3 regions of the Edwardsiella sp. EA181011 genome follow, and region 1 is predicted to be linked to each of the others. Evidence: predicted binding sites of a transcription regulator. Region 1 holds the regulator's gene; each other region holds the start of a gene.
What was found. Region 1 encodes PurR, which represses purine synthesis genes. Its sites were predicted from a motif close to CANGCAAACGTTTGCNTG; they were not measured.

Region 2: a site for PurR is predicted at 1,058-1,075, ahead of purH (bifunctional phosphoribosylaminoimidazolecarboxamide formyltransferase/IMP cyclohydrolase). Genes of this name have one in related genera too.
Region 3: a site for PurR is predicted at 1,859-1,876, ahead of gltS (sodium/glutamate symporter). Genes of this name have one in related genera too.

What each region holds. Positions count from the first base shown of each region.
Region 1 covers NZ_CP011364.1:2,661,795-2,666,494, reverse strand. Annotated here, with positions in the region: gene punR (DNA-binding transcriptional activator PunR) at 1-643, shown strand, start outside; gene QY76_RS11710 (ATP-binding cassette domain-containing protein) at 624-1,247, opposite strand; gene QY76_RS11705 (hypothetical protein) at 1,234-2,292, opposite strand; gene QY76_RS19330 (hypothetical protein) at 2,299-2,850, opposite strand; gene purR (HTH-type transcriptional repressor PurR) at 2,855-3,880, opposite strand; gene QY76_RS18770 (YnhF family membrane protein) at 4,235-4,324, shown strand; gene sodB (superoxide dismutase [Fe]) at 4,387-4,700, opposite strand, start outside.
Region 2 covers NZ_CP011364.1:413,369-418,068, forward strand. Annotated here, with positions in the region: rRNA gene QY76_RS01880 (16S ribosomal RNA) at 1-613, opposite strand, end outside; gene purH (bifunctional phosphoribosylaminoimidazolecarboxamide formyltransferase/IMP cyclohydrolase) at 1,177-2,766, shown strand; gene purD (phosphoribosylamine--glycine ligase) at 2,808-4,085, shown strand; gene QY76_RS01895 (DUF1481 domain-containing protein) at 4,120-4,700, opposite strand, start outside.
Region 3 covers NZ_CP011364.1:579,718-584,417, forward strand. Annotated here, with positions in the region: gene recG (ATP-dependent DNA helicase RecG) at 1-465, shown strand, start outside; gene gltS (sodium/glutamate symporter) at 482-1,696, opposite strand; partial or broken gene QY76_RS02635 (NCS2 family protein) at 1,930-3,332, shown strand; gene QY76_RS02640 (AsmA family protein) at 3,531-4,700, shown strand, end outside.

The sequences.
Region 1 (4,700 bases):
CGGTCAGTTCCATGTCGCGGTGGATCGCATCGTCCGTCCGCAGCGTTGCCAGCAGCTAGTAGTGGACTTTTACCGTCACTTCCCCGATATGGAGCTGATGATCCACAGCGAGGTGTTCAACGGCGTGTGGGACGCGCTGATCAACGGGCGGGTTGAGGTGGCGATCGGCGCGACGCGGGCGGTACCCGCCGGCGGGCGCTACGCCTTCCGCGATATGGGCTTTCTGCGCTGGCGCTGCGTGGTCAGCCCCGACCACCCGCTGGCCGCGTTTGACGGCGAGGTGGACGACGACCGCCTGCGCCCTTTTCCGGCGCTGAGCATCGAGGATACCTCACGGACGTTGCCCAAGCGGGATACCTGGCTGCTCGATAACCAGCGGCGCTTGGTGGCGCCGGACTGGCCGTGCGCCATCGACTGTCTGGAGGCCGGGCTGTGCGTCGGCCTGATGCCGGCCCACGCCGCCGAGCCGCTAATTGCCGCCGGGCGCCTGCATGCGCTGCGCCTGTGCCAGTCGTTTCCCGACAGCGCCTGCTGTGTGACCTGGCAGGATCACAGCCGTTCGCCGGCCCTTGAGTGGCTGCTGGAGTATCTGGGCGATACCCGTACCATGAATCAGGAGTGGCTTATGCCGCAGCCAGCGTGACGATCCGTCCGTCGGGCGGAACGTCGGCGCGATCGTGGGTGACTAGGATCGCGGGAATGGCGCGTTCGGCGATCTGCCCGTAGACCCAGCGGCGAAAACGGCGGCGCAGCGGGGCGTCCAGGCGGGAGAAGGGCTCATCGAGCAGCAGGGCCGAGGGCGCGGCCAGCAGCGTGCGCAGTACGCTGATGCGCGCGCGCTGCCCCCCTGAGAGGGCGGCGGGATAGCTGGCGCCCCGTCCGGCCAGCTCCGCCTGCTGCAGCGCGCGCGTCACCGCCTCATCCGATACCCCCGGCGGCAGGGCAAAACGCAGATTCTGCGCTACAGTCAGGTGTGGGAACAGAACATCATCCTGAAACAGCAGCCCGATCCCGCGCCGCCAGGGCGGCACGCGGCTCAGGCTGCGCCGATCCAGCCAGACTTCGCCGCGGGCGACCAGCGGCGGCTGCAGATGGCCGCCGATCCCGGCCAGCAGGGTGGATTTGCCGCAGCCGCTGGGGCCCATCAGCGTGACGATCTCCCCCGGCGCGACCGTCAGCGTCAACGGTGCCAGCAGGGGACGCCCGGCCAGTTCGACGCTCAGCTGGCGGAGATTAAGGGTGGTCATGCGACGTTGCTCCTCGTATACCGCGCCGCGGCAGCCACAGCGCCAGCAAAAATGCCGGCAGCGGTAGCAGGGTTTGCCACAGGGCGCCGATGGCGGCCAGGCGGCGATCGATGCCGCTGGCATAGGCGACGGTTTCCGTGGCCAGGGTCGGCAGCCGCCCGGCGCCCAGCCCCAGCGTCGGCAGATACATGCCGACGCTGACCGCGATGCCAAAGGCCACCGTCAGCCGCAGCGCCGGCAGCATCTGCGGCAGCTTAATCCGGTAAAAGGCCTGCCAGGGCGTCTTACCTAACGCCAGCGCTACCCGGATCTGACGCGTATCGAAACGCAGCCAGGCGCCGGACAGCGTCAGCAGGTAGTAGGGGGTGACGAACAACAGCTGGCCATAGATAACCAGCGGGTAGCTGCCCAGCAGCTGGCTGCGGGCGGCGAAATACTGCAGGCCGAAGATCAGCCCCATCTGCGGCAGCAGCAGCGGCAACAGCAGCCAGGCACCGGGGGCCCGCCGTCTCAGGGCATACCACTCCAGCGTGCCGAGCGCCAGGATCAGCGCCAGCAGATTGACCGCCAGCGCGATGCACAGGGTATGCCACAGCGGGGCGCTCCAGTCACTGAGGCTGTACAGCCAGCTGTCATAGCGCCACTGCTGCGGCCAGCGTTGCGCAAAGGGCCAGCGCTGGGCCAGCGAAATCAGCACCAGCATCAGGTAGGCCGCAGCGGTCAGCGCCAGGGGCCAAAAGGCGGCATAGGCCGCTGACCCGCCGAGGGCGACGCGTCGTCGCGGGGGCCGGCGGCCCACGGCGACCCACAGGCGCTCTATGCCATACCAGAGCAGCAGCGCCAGCGCGTTTAAGAGCATCAGCAGCAGCGCCCCGAGGGCCGCTAGCGCCGTCTGCCCACCGTCGGCAATCCACTGCCACAGCAGCTGCGCAAACAGCAGCGGCCGCTGCGGACCGAGCAACTGCGCCAGATCCAGCGCCGACAGGGCAAAGGCCAGGACGCAGAACATGGGCAGGCGTAGCCCCGGCAGCAGCTGCGGAACCACGATACGTCACCAGCCCTGCGCCGGGGGATAGCCCAGCGCGGCGCCGATACGCAGCTGCCGCGGCGCCGCGCAGCGGGCGGCCAGATTCAGGGTAAGCAAATAGAAAAAGGGGGTCTCTTTTAACAGCAGGAGCAGCGAGAGGCTCAGGCCGTAGGGATCGTTGGGAAGCGGCAGGTCGGGCGGCTGCTGCCAGCCAAACAGCGGCGCCATCAGGCGCCACAGCAGGCCGGTTGGCGCCAGCAGCATCAGCAGGCCGGTGGCCAGGGCGATGTGGGGGGCCGCCAACAGCAGCGCCGGCGCCAGCGCATGCTGACGCTGACGCCGCAGGGTGAACCCGGCCAGCGCCAGCGCCAGCAGCAGGGCACCGGCGCTGGCCCCCAGCGCTATCCACAGCGACAGACCGAGGCTGTGACCGAGCGCGGGCCACTGCAGCAGTCGCTGCAGCGCCTGTCCTGCATCCTGTCCGGTCAGCGGCAGTAGGGTTGCCGGGACCATCGCCGCCAGCGGCAGCGCGCCGGACAGCAGCACCAGCGCGGGAAACAGGACTAGCCGAGACACGCGCTTAGCGGCGGTAGTCGATGAACGGTCCGTCGGCCACGGAGCGGCGCTCAACCAGCTTAGGATGTACTTCGATGGTTTGGGCGTCCTCGCGCTTGCTGGTAATGCGATCGAGCAGCATGTCGAACGCCATGGCGCCAAGGCGCTCCTTGGGCTGATGAATGGTGGTCAGCGCCGGGGTAAAGTAGCGGGCGTTGCGCACGTTATCGTAGCCGATGACGGAGATATCCTGCGGTACGCGCAGTCCCATCTCATCCGCTGCGCAAATGGCGCCCATCGCCATGATGTCGCCGCCGACAAACACCGCCGTCGGACGCTGTTTCTGCGCCAGAATGTTTTGCATCGCCGCATAGCCGGACTCCGGCTCGAAGTCGCCTTCGACCAGCCATGACTCCTGCGGCGTGATATTGGCCTCCTGCAGCGCCTTGAGGAAGCCGCGCAGTCGACCGCCGCCGGTGTTGCGCGATACCGGGCCGGTGATGGCGCCAATGTCGCGGTGGCCACGCTCGATCAGGTAACGGCCGGCCAGATAGCCTCCCTCGAAGGCGTTGTCCTGGATAGCGTCGGTAAAGTCGCTGCGGCGGGTTCCCCAGTCCATGACCACCATCGGGATGTGGCGGTAGTCCTCCAGGATCTCCAGCAGGTTTTCCGGGTATTCGGAGCACATCACCAGCAGGCCGTCGACGCGTTTCTGCGCCAGCATGGCCAGGTAGGCTTTCTGCTTCTCCAGATTATTGTGGGAGTTACACAGGATCAGGGTATAGCCTTGGCTGTAGCAGCTATTCTCTACCGATTCGATGACCTCGGCAAAGTACGGCGCCTCGCTGGAGGTCGCCAGCAGGCCGATGGATTTGGTGTGGTTGACCTTCAGGCTGCGGGCAACGGCGCTGGGGGAGTAGTGTAGTTCTTTAATGGCCTCCCAGACGGCGGCTTTGGTCTCGTCGGCGACAAAGCGGGTTTTATTGATGACGTGAGACACCGTGGTGGTCGATACGCCTGCGCGCTTTGCCACATCTTTAATCGTTGCCATGAAACAAATGACTCCTGGGCGTACGCGCTGCGTCGCCGTTTTGTTAATCGTTTGCCTGCGTGCATCGGAAAATACGCCTGACAGCGCGGCTCGGCGCCGGCGCGTTTGCGCAATAGGGTGACGTTTGCCATTTCTTGTTTAGAATTATAGCGTCGGCACGCGGCAGTAAACCGCAAATTCTGTCTGATCTCAGGCAAAAGGGGAAGCACTAATTGGCGATTTGCGCAGGATGTAATCATAAGATTTTCTGCGTGTTTTAAGATGTGATTTATGTAAAAATGATTTAACACGGGTTTTGTGCGAACTTTCAAGTCAGTAAAAATTGATCCGGAACGTAAAACATGAGGTGTCAGGATGGAAAACGATCTGAAGTATTCTCTGGTAACAACGGTGGTGGCGCTGGCGCTGATCGTCGTGGCCAGCCTGATCGCCGCACTGCACTAAGTCAGCGGGTGGCATAAATAAAAAAGGCGCTCGGTGAGCGCCTTTTTTATCTCTGCGGCCGGTTACGCCAGATTCTGGGCGACGAACTCCCAGTTTACCAGCGCCCAGAAGTTTTCCAGGTACACCGGGCGAGCGTTACGGTAGTCGATGTAGTAGGCGTGCTCCCATACGTCCACGGTCAGCAGCGGCTTGTCGTCGCCGGTCAGCGGGGTCGCGGCGTTAGCGGTGTTGACGATGGCCAGGGTGCCGTCCGCCTTTTTCACCAGCCAGGTCCAGCCGGAGCCGAAGTTGCCGACGGCAGACTTGGTCAACGCGTCTTTGAACGCGGCAAATGAGCCGAAGGCGGCGTTGATGGCGTCAGCCAGGGCGCCGCGTG
Region 2 (4,700 bases), 1.7 Mb from region 1:
GATTTCACATCCAACTTAACAAACCGCCTGCGTGCGCTTTACGCCCAGTAATTCCGATTAACGCTTGCACCCTCCGTATTACCGCGGCTGCTGGCACGGAGTTAGCCGGTGCTTCTTCTGTAGGTAACGTCAATTGTGAGCGCTATTAACGTTCACACCTTCCTCCCTACTGAAAGTACTTTACAACCCGAAGGCCTTCTTCATACACGCGGCATGGCTGCATCAGGCTTGCGCCCATTGTGCAATATTCCCCACTGCTGCCTCCCGTAGGAGTCTGGACCGTGTCTCAGTTCCAGTGTGGCTGGTCATCCTCTCAGACCAGCTAGGGATCGTCGCCTAGGTGAGCCATTACCTCACCTACTAGCTAATCCCATCTGGGTTCATCTGATGGCATGAGGCCCGAAGGTCCCCCACTTTGGTCTTGCGACGTTATGCGGTATTAGCTACCGTTTCCAGTAGTTATCCCCCTCCATCAGGCAGATCCCCAGACATTACTCACCCGTCCGCCGCTCGTCAGCGGAGAAAGCAAGCTTTCTCCCTGCTACCGCTCGACTTGCATGTGTTAAGCCTGCCGCCAGCGTTCAATCTGAGCCATGATCAAACTCTTCAATTAAAAGCTTGATGCTCAAAGAAATTAAACTGTTTATTCGTAATGAATTAACTGCTGTCACTCTTCAAGACTTTAAATATTTTGGCATTCCGAGGAATGCTTAATACGAATCTTGCGAGTGCCCACACAGATTGTCTGATAATTTGTTAAAGAGCAGTGACTTAGCAAGTTCTCCTTACCAAGTCGAGGTGGCGTATATTACGCTTTCCTCGGTGAGAGTCAACGTTTAATTTACCGTTTCACTCTCACTCTCCCCGGCTCATCCTGTGATGTTGTTCACATGTGCCGTGTCGATGGAGGCGCATTATAGGGCCTGTTTTACCGGGCGCAACCGCTATTTTGCCCCAAATGAACCGAATGGCGCATTACACAGCAATTGAACTGCTTATACCTCATTACGCACAGAGTTATCCACAAAGGTGGCGCCGGCAAAAATTTGTCGAGCTTTACGCAAACGTTTTCGTTAAAATCATCGCGCATCAACATTCCGCTTCATTCGCAGCAAATTCTAATGGGTATATATAAGTAGGATTTACTGCGATCCATTGCCGAGGGATATAACCACCATGCAACACAGTCGTCCTGTTCGCCGCGCACTGCTGAGTGTCTCCGATAAATCCGGTATCGTCGAATTCGCCCAGGCCTTACATCTACGCGGCGTTGAACTGCTCTCCACCGGCGGTACCGCCCGCCTCCTGTCACAGGCCGGCCTGCCGGTTACCGAGGTTTCCGACTACACGGGCTTTCCTGAGATGATGGATGGACGTGTCAAGACCCTGCATCCCAAGGTTCACGGTGGGATCCTCGGACGTCGCGATCGCGACGCAGCCGTTATGCAGCAGCATGGTATTCAGCCCATCGATATGGTCGTCGTCAATCTCTATCCCTTTGCTCAAACCGTTGCGCGTCCCGACTGTTCGCAGGAGGACGCGGTGGAGAATATCGATATCGGCGGGCCGACCATGGTGCGCTCCGCGGCGAAGAACCATAACGATGTGGCTATCGTGGTTAACAACGGTGACTTTGAGAACATTATTGCCGAAATGGATGCCCACCACGGAGCCCTGACGCAGGCCACCCGCTTCGACCTAGCCATTAAGGCCTTTGAGCATACGGCCGCCTACGACAGTATGATCGCCAACTACTTTGGTTCGCTGGTCGCCCCCTACCACGGCGATATCCATAGTCCAAGCGGCCGCTTCCCGCGGACGCTAAACCTTAACCTAGTAAAAAAACAGGATATGCGCTACGGCGAAAACGGCCACCAGCAGGCCGCCTTCTATATTGAAGAGCCACAGGTTGAAGCCTGCATCGCTACTGCCCAGCAGCTTCAGGGGAAGGCGCTGTCCTACAATAACATTGCCGATACTGACGCCGCGCTGGAGTGCGTCAAGAGATTTGCCGAGCCGGCCTGCGTCATCGTCAAACATGCCAACCCCTGCGGCGTTGCGCTCGGCGACGATCCGTTCGATGCCTATGAGCGTGCCTACCAGACCGATCCCACCTCCGCCTTTGGCGGCATCATAGCCTTTAACCGTACGCTGGATGCCAAGACCGCTCAGGCCATCATCGCGCGCCAATTCGTTGAGGTCATCATCGCACCCCATGTGACAGAGGACGCCCTGGATCTCCTCAGCGCCAAGCAAAACGTGCGTGTTCTGGCCTGCGGCGCGTGGGAGGCACGCGTCCCCGGTCTGGACTTTAAACGGGTCAATGGGGGGCTATTGGTGCAGGATCGCGATCTGGGCATGGTGGATGTCGCCGATCTGCGCGTGGTCACCGAACGCCAGCCCAGCGAGCAGGAGCTGCGCGATGCCTTGTTCTGCTGGAAAGTCGCCAAGTTTGTTAAGTCCAACGCCATCGTCTATGCACGGGATAACATGACCGTTGGCATCGGGGCCGGACAGATGAGCAGGGTCTATTCAGCCAAAATTGCCGGTATCAAAGCCGCGGACGAGGGTCTACAGGTCGCCGGATCCGTGATGGCATCCGATGCCTTCTTCCCATTCCGTGACGGTATCGATGCCGCCGCCGCCGTCGGGATCCGCTGCGTCATCCAGCCGGGGGGCTCTATCCGCGATGACGAGGTCATTGCCGCCGCTAACGAACACGGCATCGCCATGATCTTTACCGGCATGCGCCACTTCCGCCACTAAGCTAATCGCCGCGGGCCTCCCGCGGCTCACAGGTGACCATCATGAATATTTTGATTATCGGCAGCGGTGGGCGTGAACATGCCCTGGCTTGGAAAGCAGCCCAGTCTCCGCTGGCCGAACGCGTATTTGTCGCGCCGGGCAACGCCGGCACTGCGCAGGAGCCTGCGCTGGAGAACATCGATATCGCCGCGACCGATATCGATGCGTTGGTTGCGTTTGCTTTGCACCATCAGGTCGGGCTCACTATCGTCGGCCCAGAGGCGCCGCTGGTGCTCGGGGTGGTCGACGCCTTCCGCGCGGCGGGGCTGACTATCTTCGGCCCGAGCCAAAGCGCCGCCCGCCTCGAAGGTTCCAAAGCGTTCAGCAAAGACTTCCTGGCGCGTCAACGTATCCCTACCGCCACCTACCGTAATTTTACCGAGATCGAGCCGGCGCTGGCCTACGTGCGTGAACAGGGCGCACCGCTCGTGATCAAGGCCGATGGACTGGCCGCAGGTAAAGGGGTGATCGTCGCGATGACGCAGGAGGACGCCGAAGCCGCCGTCCACGATATGCTGGCCGGTAACGCCTTTGGCGATGCAGGGCACCGCATTGTCGTCGAGGAGTTTTTGGAAGGAGAAGAGGCCAGCTTTATCGTGATGGTCGACGGCGAACACGTGCTGCCGATGGCCACCAGCCAGGATCATAAGCGAGTTGGCGATGGTGACAGCGGCCCCAATACCGGTGGTATGGGAGCCTATTCGCCGGCGCCGGTGGTCAGCGACGCGGTGCATCAGCGGGTCATGGAGCAGGTGATTTGGCCAACCGTACGCGGTATGGCGCAGGAGGGCGCCCCCTATACCGGTTTCCTGTATGCCGGCCTGATGATCTCTGCCGACGGCGAGCCAAAGGTCATTGAGTTTAACTGTCGCTTTGGCGATCCGGAGACCCAGCCCATCATAATGCGCATGCAGTCCGATCTGGTCGCGCTGTGCCTGGCCGGTGCCAACGGCACCCTGGATCGCCAGTCATCGGCATGGGATCCGCGCCCCGCGCTGGGCGTCGTATTGGCCGCGGGCGGATACCCGGGCGACTATCGTCAGGGCGACGTCATTCACGGTCTCCCCCCTGGCAGCGCGCAGGCCAAGGTGTTTCACGCCGGAACCCGGCTGAATGCACAGGGCGAGGTCGAAACCTGCGGTGGACGAGTACTGTGCGCGACAGCGCTGGGCGAGGACATTGCCGAAGCGCAGCGCAATGCCTACCGTCTGGCCGATACGTTGAGCTGGGAGGGCGGATTCTGCCGCCGCGATATCGGCTACCGGGCGCTACAGCGCTAGCGCTCAGACTATCAAGCCGGCGCTAAGCCGGCTTTTACACTGTTTTTTCCGTCGGTGCCCAGGCGCAGATGTTATGATTGGCGACCTGCAGTAGCTGCGCGCCCTCCGGAGCCGACAGCCAGGCCACCCATAGCGGGCCACGGCTATTGGCTTCTCGCCGCGCCAGCTGTGCCGCCTGCCAGCCGGAGAGCGGCAGCGGCGCGACCTGACCATCGCAGCGCGTAAATATTCCCCCCTGCCAACGCCCCTGGATGAGATTTACCCCACCGGCCACCAGCGTCGCCGCCATCTCCTGCGCATGGCGGGCCTGATACTGGGCTTTGGCGACCTCGTCGCTCCCCGGCATCTCCTTGCTCCCATTGCGCAGACGCTGCATATAGCTCAGCGCGCCCTGCATATCGAAGCGCAGCTGCAGCACATCGTCATTACCCTGTCCCGTCTGCTGCAGGATCTGGTACAGATGTCCGTCGCGGTAGGTATAGCGATCGATCTGTGTCTCAGTGCCATCCAGCGGGGTAAATACCCGCATCATCGCCTGAGGCTGATGTCCCGCCCCCTCCAGGCGCCAGAGTCGAACGATCCCGCCGTCCGCGATATAGCCCGTCGCGGTAAACG
Region 3 (4,700 bases), 1.9 Mb from region 1:
AAGGCGGGCGAGGTCGATCTGCTGGTGGCCACCACGGTGATCGAGGTCGGGGTCGATGTCCCTAACGCCAGCCTGATGATCATTGAAAACCCCGAGCGGCTGGGACTGGCGCAGCTGCACCAGCTGCGTGGACGCGTCGGGCGTGGTGCGATCGCCTCCCACTGTGTTTTGCTATACAAGGCGCCGCTGAGCCAGACGGCGCAGCGGCGCCTGCAGGTGCTGCGCGACAGCAATGATGGTTTTGTTATTGCCCAGCGCGATCTGGAGATCCGCGGCCCCGGCGAGATGTTGGGCACCCGCCAAACCGGCAACGCCGAATTCCGCGTCGCTGACCTGCTGCGCGATCAGGCACTGATACCCGAAGTCCAGCGTATCGCTCGCCATCTGCACAGCGCCTATCCACAGCACGCCCGCACCCTGATCGAACGCTGGCTGCCCGCCGGCAGCCGCTACTCCAACGCCTGAGCTGCGCCGATCCGCCTTAGCCGATCGCCTGTGCAAACAGCGGCAGCATTAAATACAGCTTAATAATGATGGCGTTGGCAATATCGATAAAGAAGGCGCCGACCATCGGCACCACCAAGAACGCCAAATGGGAAGGGCCAAAGCGCTCGGTGATGGCCTGCATGTTGGCGATGGCCGTCGGCGTAGCGCCTAGCCCAAAACCACAGTGCCCCGCCGCCAGAACCGCCGCGTCGTAGTTCTTTCCCATCACCCGATAGGTGACGAAAATGGCGTACAGCGCCATCACCAGCGTCTGCACAGCCAGGATCGCCAGCATCGGCAACGCCAGCGAGGCCAGCTCCCACAACTTCAGGCTCATCAGCGCCATCGCCAGGAACAGCGACAGGCTGACGTTGCCCAATACCGAGACGGCGCGCTCGAACACCTGATAAAAGCCGATTTTTGACAGAGTATTGCTTAAGATAACCCCGACAAACAGCACGCAGACGAAGGTCGGCAGCTCCAGCGCCGAGCCGCGCAGCCACCCGGCGATCAGCTGGCCGACCGTCAGGCAGATGACGATCAGCGCCAGGGTTTCAATCAGCACCAGCGAGGTGATCATGCGCCCACTCTGCGGCTTCTCAAAGGCGCTGGGCACCGCGTTGTCATCCGGCGTGCCGTCCGGCGTCGAAGAGTGCTTAACCAGGTAGCGCGCGACCGGACCGCCGATCAGGCCGCCCAGCACCAGCCCGAAGGTCGCGCAGGCCATCGCCACTTCGGTCGCATTCTGAAAACCGTAGCGCTCAATAAACAGCTTGCTCCAGGCCGCGCCGGTACCGTGGCCGCCGGACAGCGTTATAGAGCCTGCCAACAGTCCCATCAGCGGATCCAGCCCCATCAGTTTCGCCATGCTGATCCCGATGGCGTTCTGTACGATCAGCAGCCCAACCACCACAAACAGGAAAATACTCAGCGCCTTGCCCCCGGCGCGTAGGCTGGCCAGGTTGGCATTCAGACCAATGGTGGCAAAGAAAGCCAGCATCAACGGATCCTTCAACGACATGTCGAAGTCGACTTCAAAACCGATGCTTTTTTTCAGGATTAGCAGGGCCAGGGCAACCAATAGCCCGCCGGCTACGGGTTCAGGAATGGTGTATTTGGTCAACAGAGGTATTTTTTGCACCATCTGGCGCCCCAACAGCAGCACCAGCGTCGCGGCAACCAACGTGCCATAAATATCCAAATGATACATTCAGGTACTCCATATAATTTTTATATTTCAGAAAGTTATATAATTTCACCGTTTTTTCGCAGCTCAGTAACCTGACAATTTAATGACAAAGGTTGTAGTGCGGCAAGCTTTTATCGAAAAAACTACGCGGAATAAAAGCCACAAAAAAGTGGCAACACACTCAACGCAAACGATTGCTTTTGTGGCAAAGATCATTAAAATGCGCCCATTGTTGATCCTGGATGCCCGCACACATGACCACTCAAACGACCGACCTCGATCCGATGGCCCAACCGGCTACGCCCCCGGCGACCAGCAGCGAACTGATCTATCGCCTGGATGACTGCCCGCCGCTGGCGCAGACCCTGTTTGCCGCCTGCCAACATCTGTTAGCGATGTTCGTCGCCGTCATCACCCCGGCCCTGTTGATCTGTCAGGCGCTCGGTCTGCCGGCGCAGGATACCCAGCACATCATCAGCATGTCGCTGTTCGCCTCTGGGCTCGCCTCCCTGCTCCAGATCAAAACCTGGGGCCCCGTCGGCTCTGGCCTGCTGTCGATTCAGGGCACCAGCTTTAACTTTGTCACGCCGCTGATCATGGGCGGTATGGCGCTAAAAAACGGCGGCGCCGATATTCCTACCATGATGGCGACGCTGTTTGGCACCCTGATGCTGGCCTCCTGCACAGAGATTATCCTGTCACGCTTCCTGCATCTGGCGCGCCGCATCATCACCCCGCTGGTCTCCGGCATCGTCGTGATGATCATCGGGCTGTCGCTGATCCAGGTCGGTCTGATCTCCATCGGCGGTGGCTATAGCGCAATGGGCGATCACAGCTTCGGCGCGCCGCGGAATCTGCTGCTGGCCGGGGCGGTGCTGCTGGTGATCATCCTGCTCAACCGCCAGCGCAATCCCTACCTGCGCGTCGCCTCGCTGGTGATCGCGATGGCCGTCGGCTATGGACTGGCCTGGCTGATGGACATGCTGCCGGCGTCCGCCGCACAGCCGAATACGGCGCCGCTGGTCACAATACCGACTCCGCTGTACTACGGCCTGGGGATCGACTGGAATCTGCTGATACCGCTGATGCTGGTGTTTATGGTGACCTCGCTGGAGACCATAGGAGATATCACCGCGACGTCGGATGTCTCAGAACAGCCGGTCTCTGGGCCGCTGTATATGAAGCGGCTGAAAGGGGGGTACTGGCGAATGGCCTCAACTCGATGCTCTCCGCCGTCTTCAACACCTTCCCCAACTCCTGCTTCGGACAAAATAACGGCGTGATCCAGCTGACCGGCGTCGCCAGCCGCAAGGTCGGCTTCGTGGTCGCGCTGATGCTGGTCCTGCTCGGCCTATTCCCCGCCGTCGCCGGGTTTGTCCAGCACATACCCGAGCCGGTGCTCGGCGGCGCTACCATCGTGATGTTTGGCACCATCGCCGCCTCAGGGGTGCGTATCGTCTCGCGTGAGCCGCTTAACCGCCGCGCCATCATGATCATGGCGCTGTCGCTGGCCGTGGGACTGGGCGTATCGCAGCAGCCGGAAATCCTGCAGTTCGCCCCTCAATGGCTGAAAACCCTGCTCTCCTCCGGCATTGCGGCGGGCGGGATCACCGCTATCGTACTGAATCTGATTTTCCCGCACGAGACTCACCGCTGATCCCCGCTATGCGGGCTTGATAACAGGCCCGCTTTCGCCTTTCACGACGCTTTCCCTTGAGCCTCGGACATAATTACGGCATAAACTAGGCTGTGCCCGGTGAACGGGGCCAGATAGATCCCGCCCTTTAAGCGGCATCGATGCCCTCCTGGACACGGCCGCGTATGCCGCCCCGGAACACTGAAAGGACGAGTCACCATGAAAGTTATCGGGAAACTGCTGCTGGCGCTCTGCGTACTGATCCTGCTGGCGCTGGCGGCAGCCTATTTTATCGTACAGAGCCGCTGGGGGGCCCGCCAGATAAGCGACTGGGTCAACCAGCATACCCACTACCGCATCACGCTTAGCGCGCTGCAGCATACCCTGCGTCAGCCAACGGTGATACAGGTTAACGGATTCAGCCTGGCCCGCGCCGGTCAGCCCCCGCTGGTCCAGTCCGCGACGCTGCGCCTGACCTTCGGCTGGCAGCAACTGAGCGAGCCGCGCCACTTTAGCGCGATTGGCCTCAGCGGCGGCAAACTGACGCTGACGCAGGACGCTGTACCATCGCTCCCCATCAGCGCCGCCGCCCTGCGCCTGCACGATATGCAGATCCGCTGGCCCCACGCGGACTGGCCCCTGCAGGCCTCCGACGTAGACGGCGGCATCGTTCCCCTGCGTCCCGGCAGCGCCAAGGCCGACTTTCAGTTCAGCGCCGCGGCGCTGAGCATCGGCGATATTCCGGCCAAAAACGTACTGGTTCAGGGGGAGTATCGGGATCGTCAGCTGTGGCTGAATAACCTGGGCGCCGATGTGGCCAACGGGCAAATGACGGCGCAGGCGTTGCGCCAGGCCGATGGCACATGGCGTATCGACAGCCTGCGTCTGAGCCAGATCCACTGGCAAAGCCCACAGGCGCTGCGGCCGTTTCTACACGCGCTACAGCTCCTGCCGCCGTTGACGCTCGTCCGACTCGATCTGCTGGGCGCCAGCCTTGAGGGCAAGGACTGGGCACTGGGCGGGCTGGATGCCACCCTGCGCAATGTCTCTCTGACCGATGGCCATTGGCACAGCCAGCGGGGATCGCTGGCCTTCAACGCGACGGATATCGTGCTCGGGGCGGTGCATCTGAGCGATCCCCTGCTCAGCGCCGACCTCACGCCGCAGGGGATCACGCTGCGCCAGTTCAACACCCGCTGGAGCAATGCGCTGCTCCGCGCCAGCGGCGACTGGCAGCGTGACAGCGGCCATCTGACCCTCAACGATTTAGCCATCGTCGGCCTGGAGTACACGCTGCCCACCGCCTGGCGCACGCTGTGGCTGCGCCCGCTGCCCGCCTGGCTGCAGGAGATCACGCTGCAGCGTTTCTCTCTCAGCCGTACCCTGTTG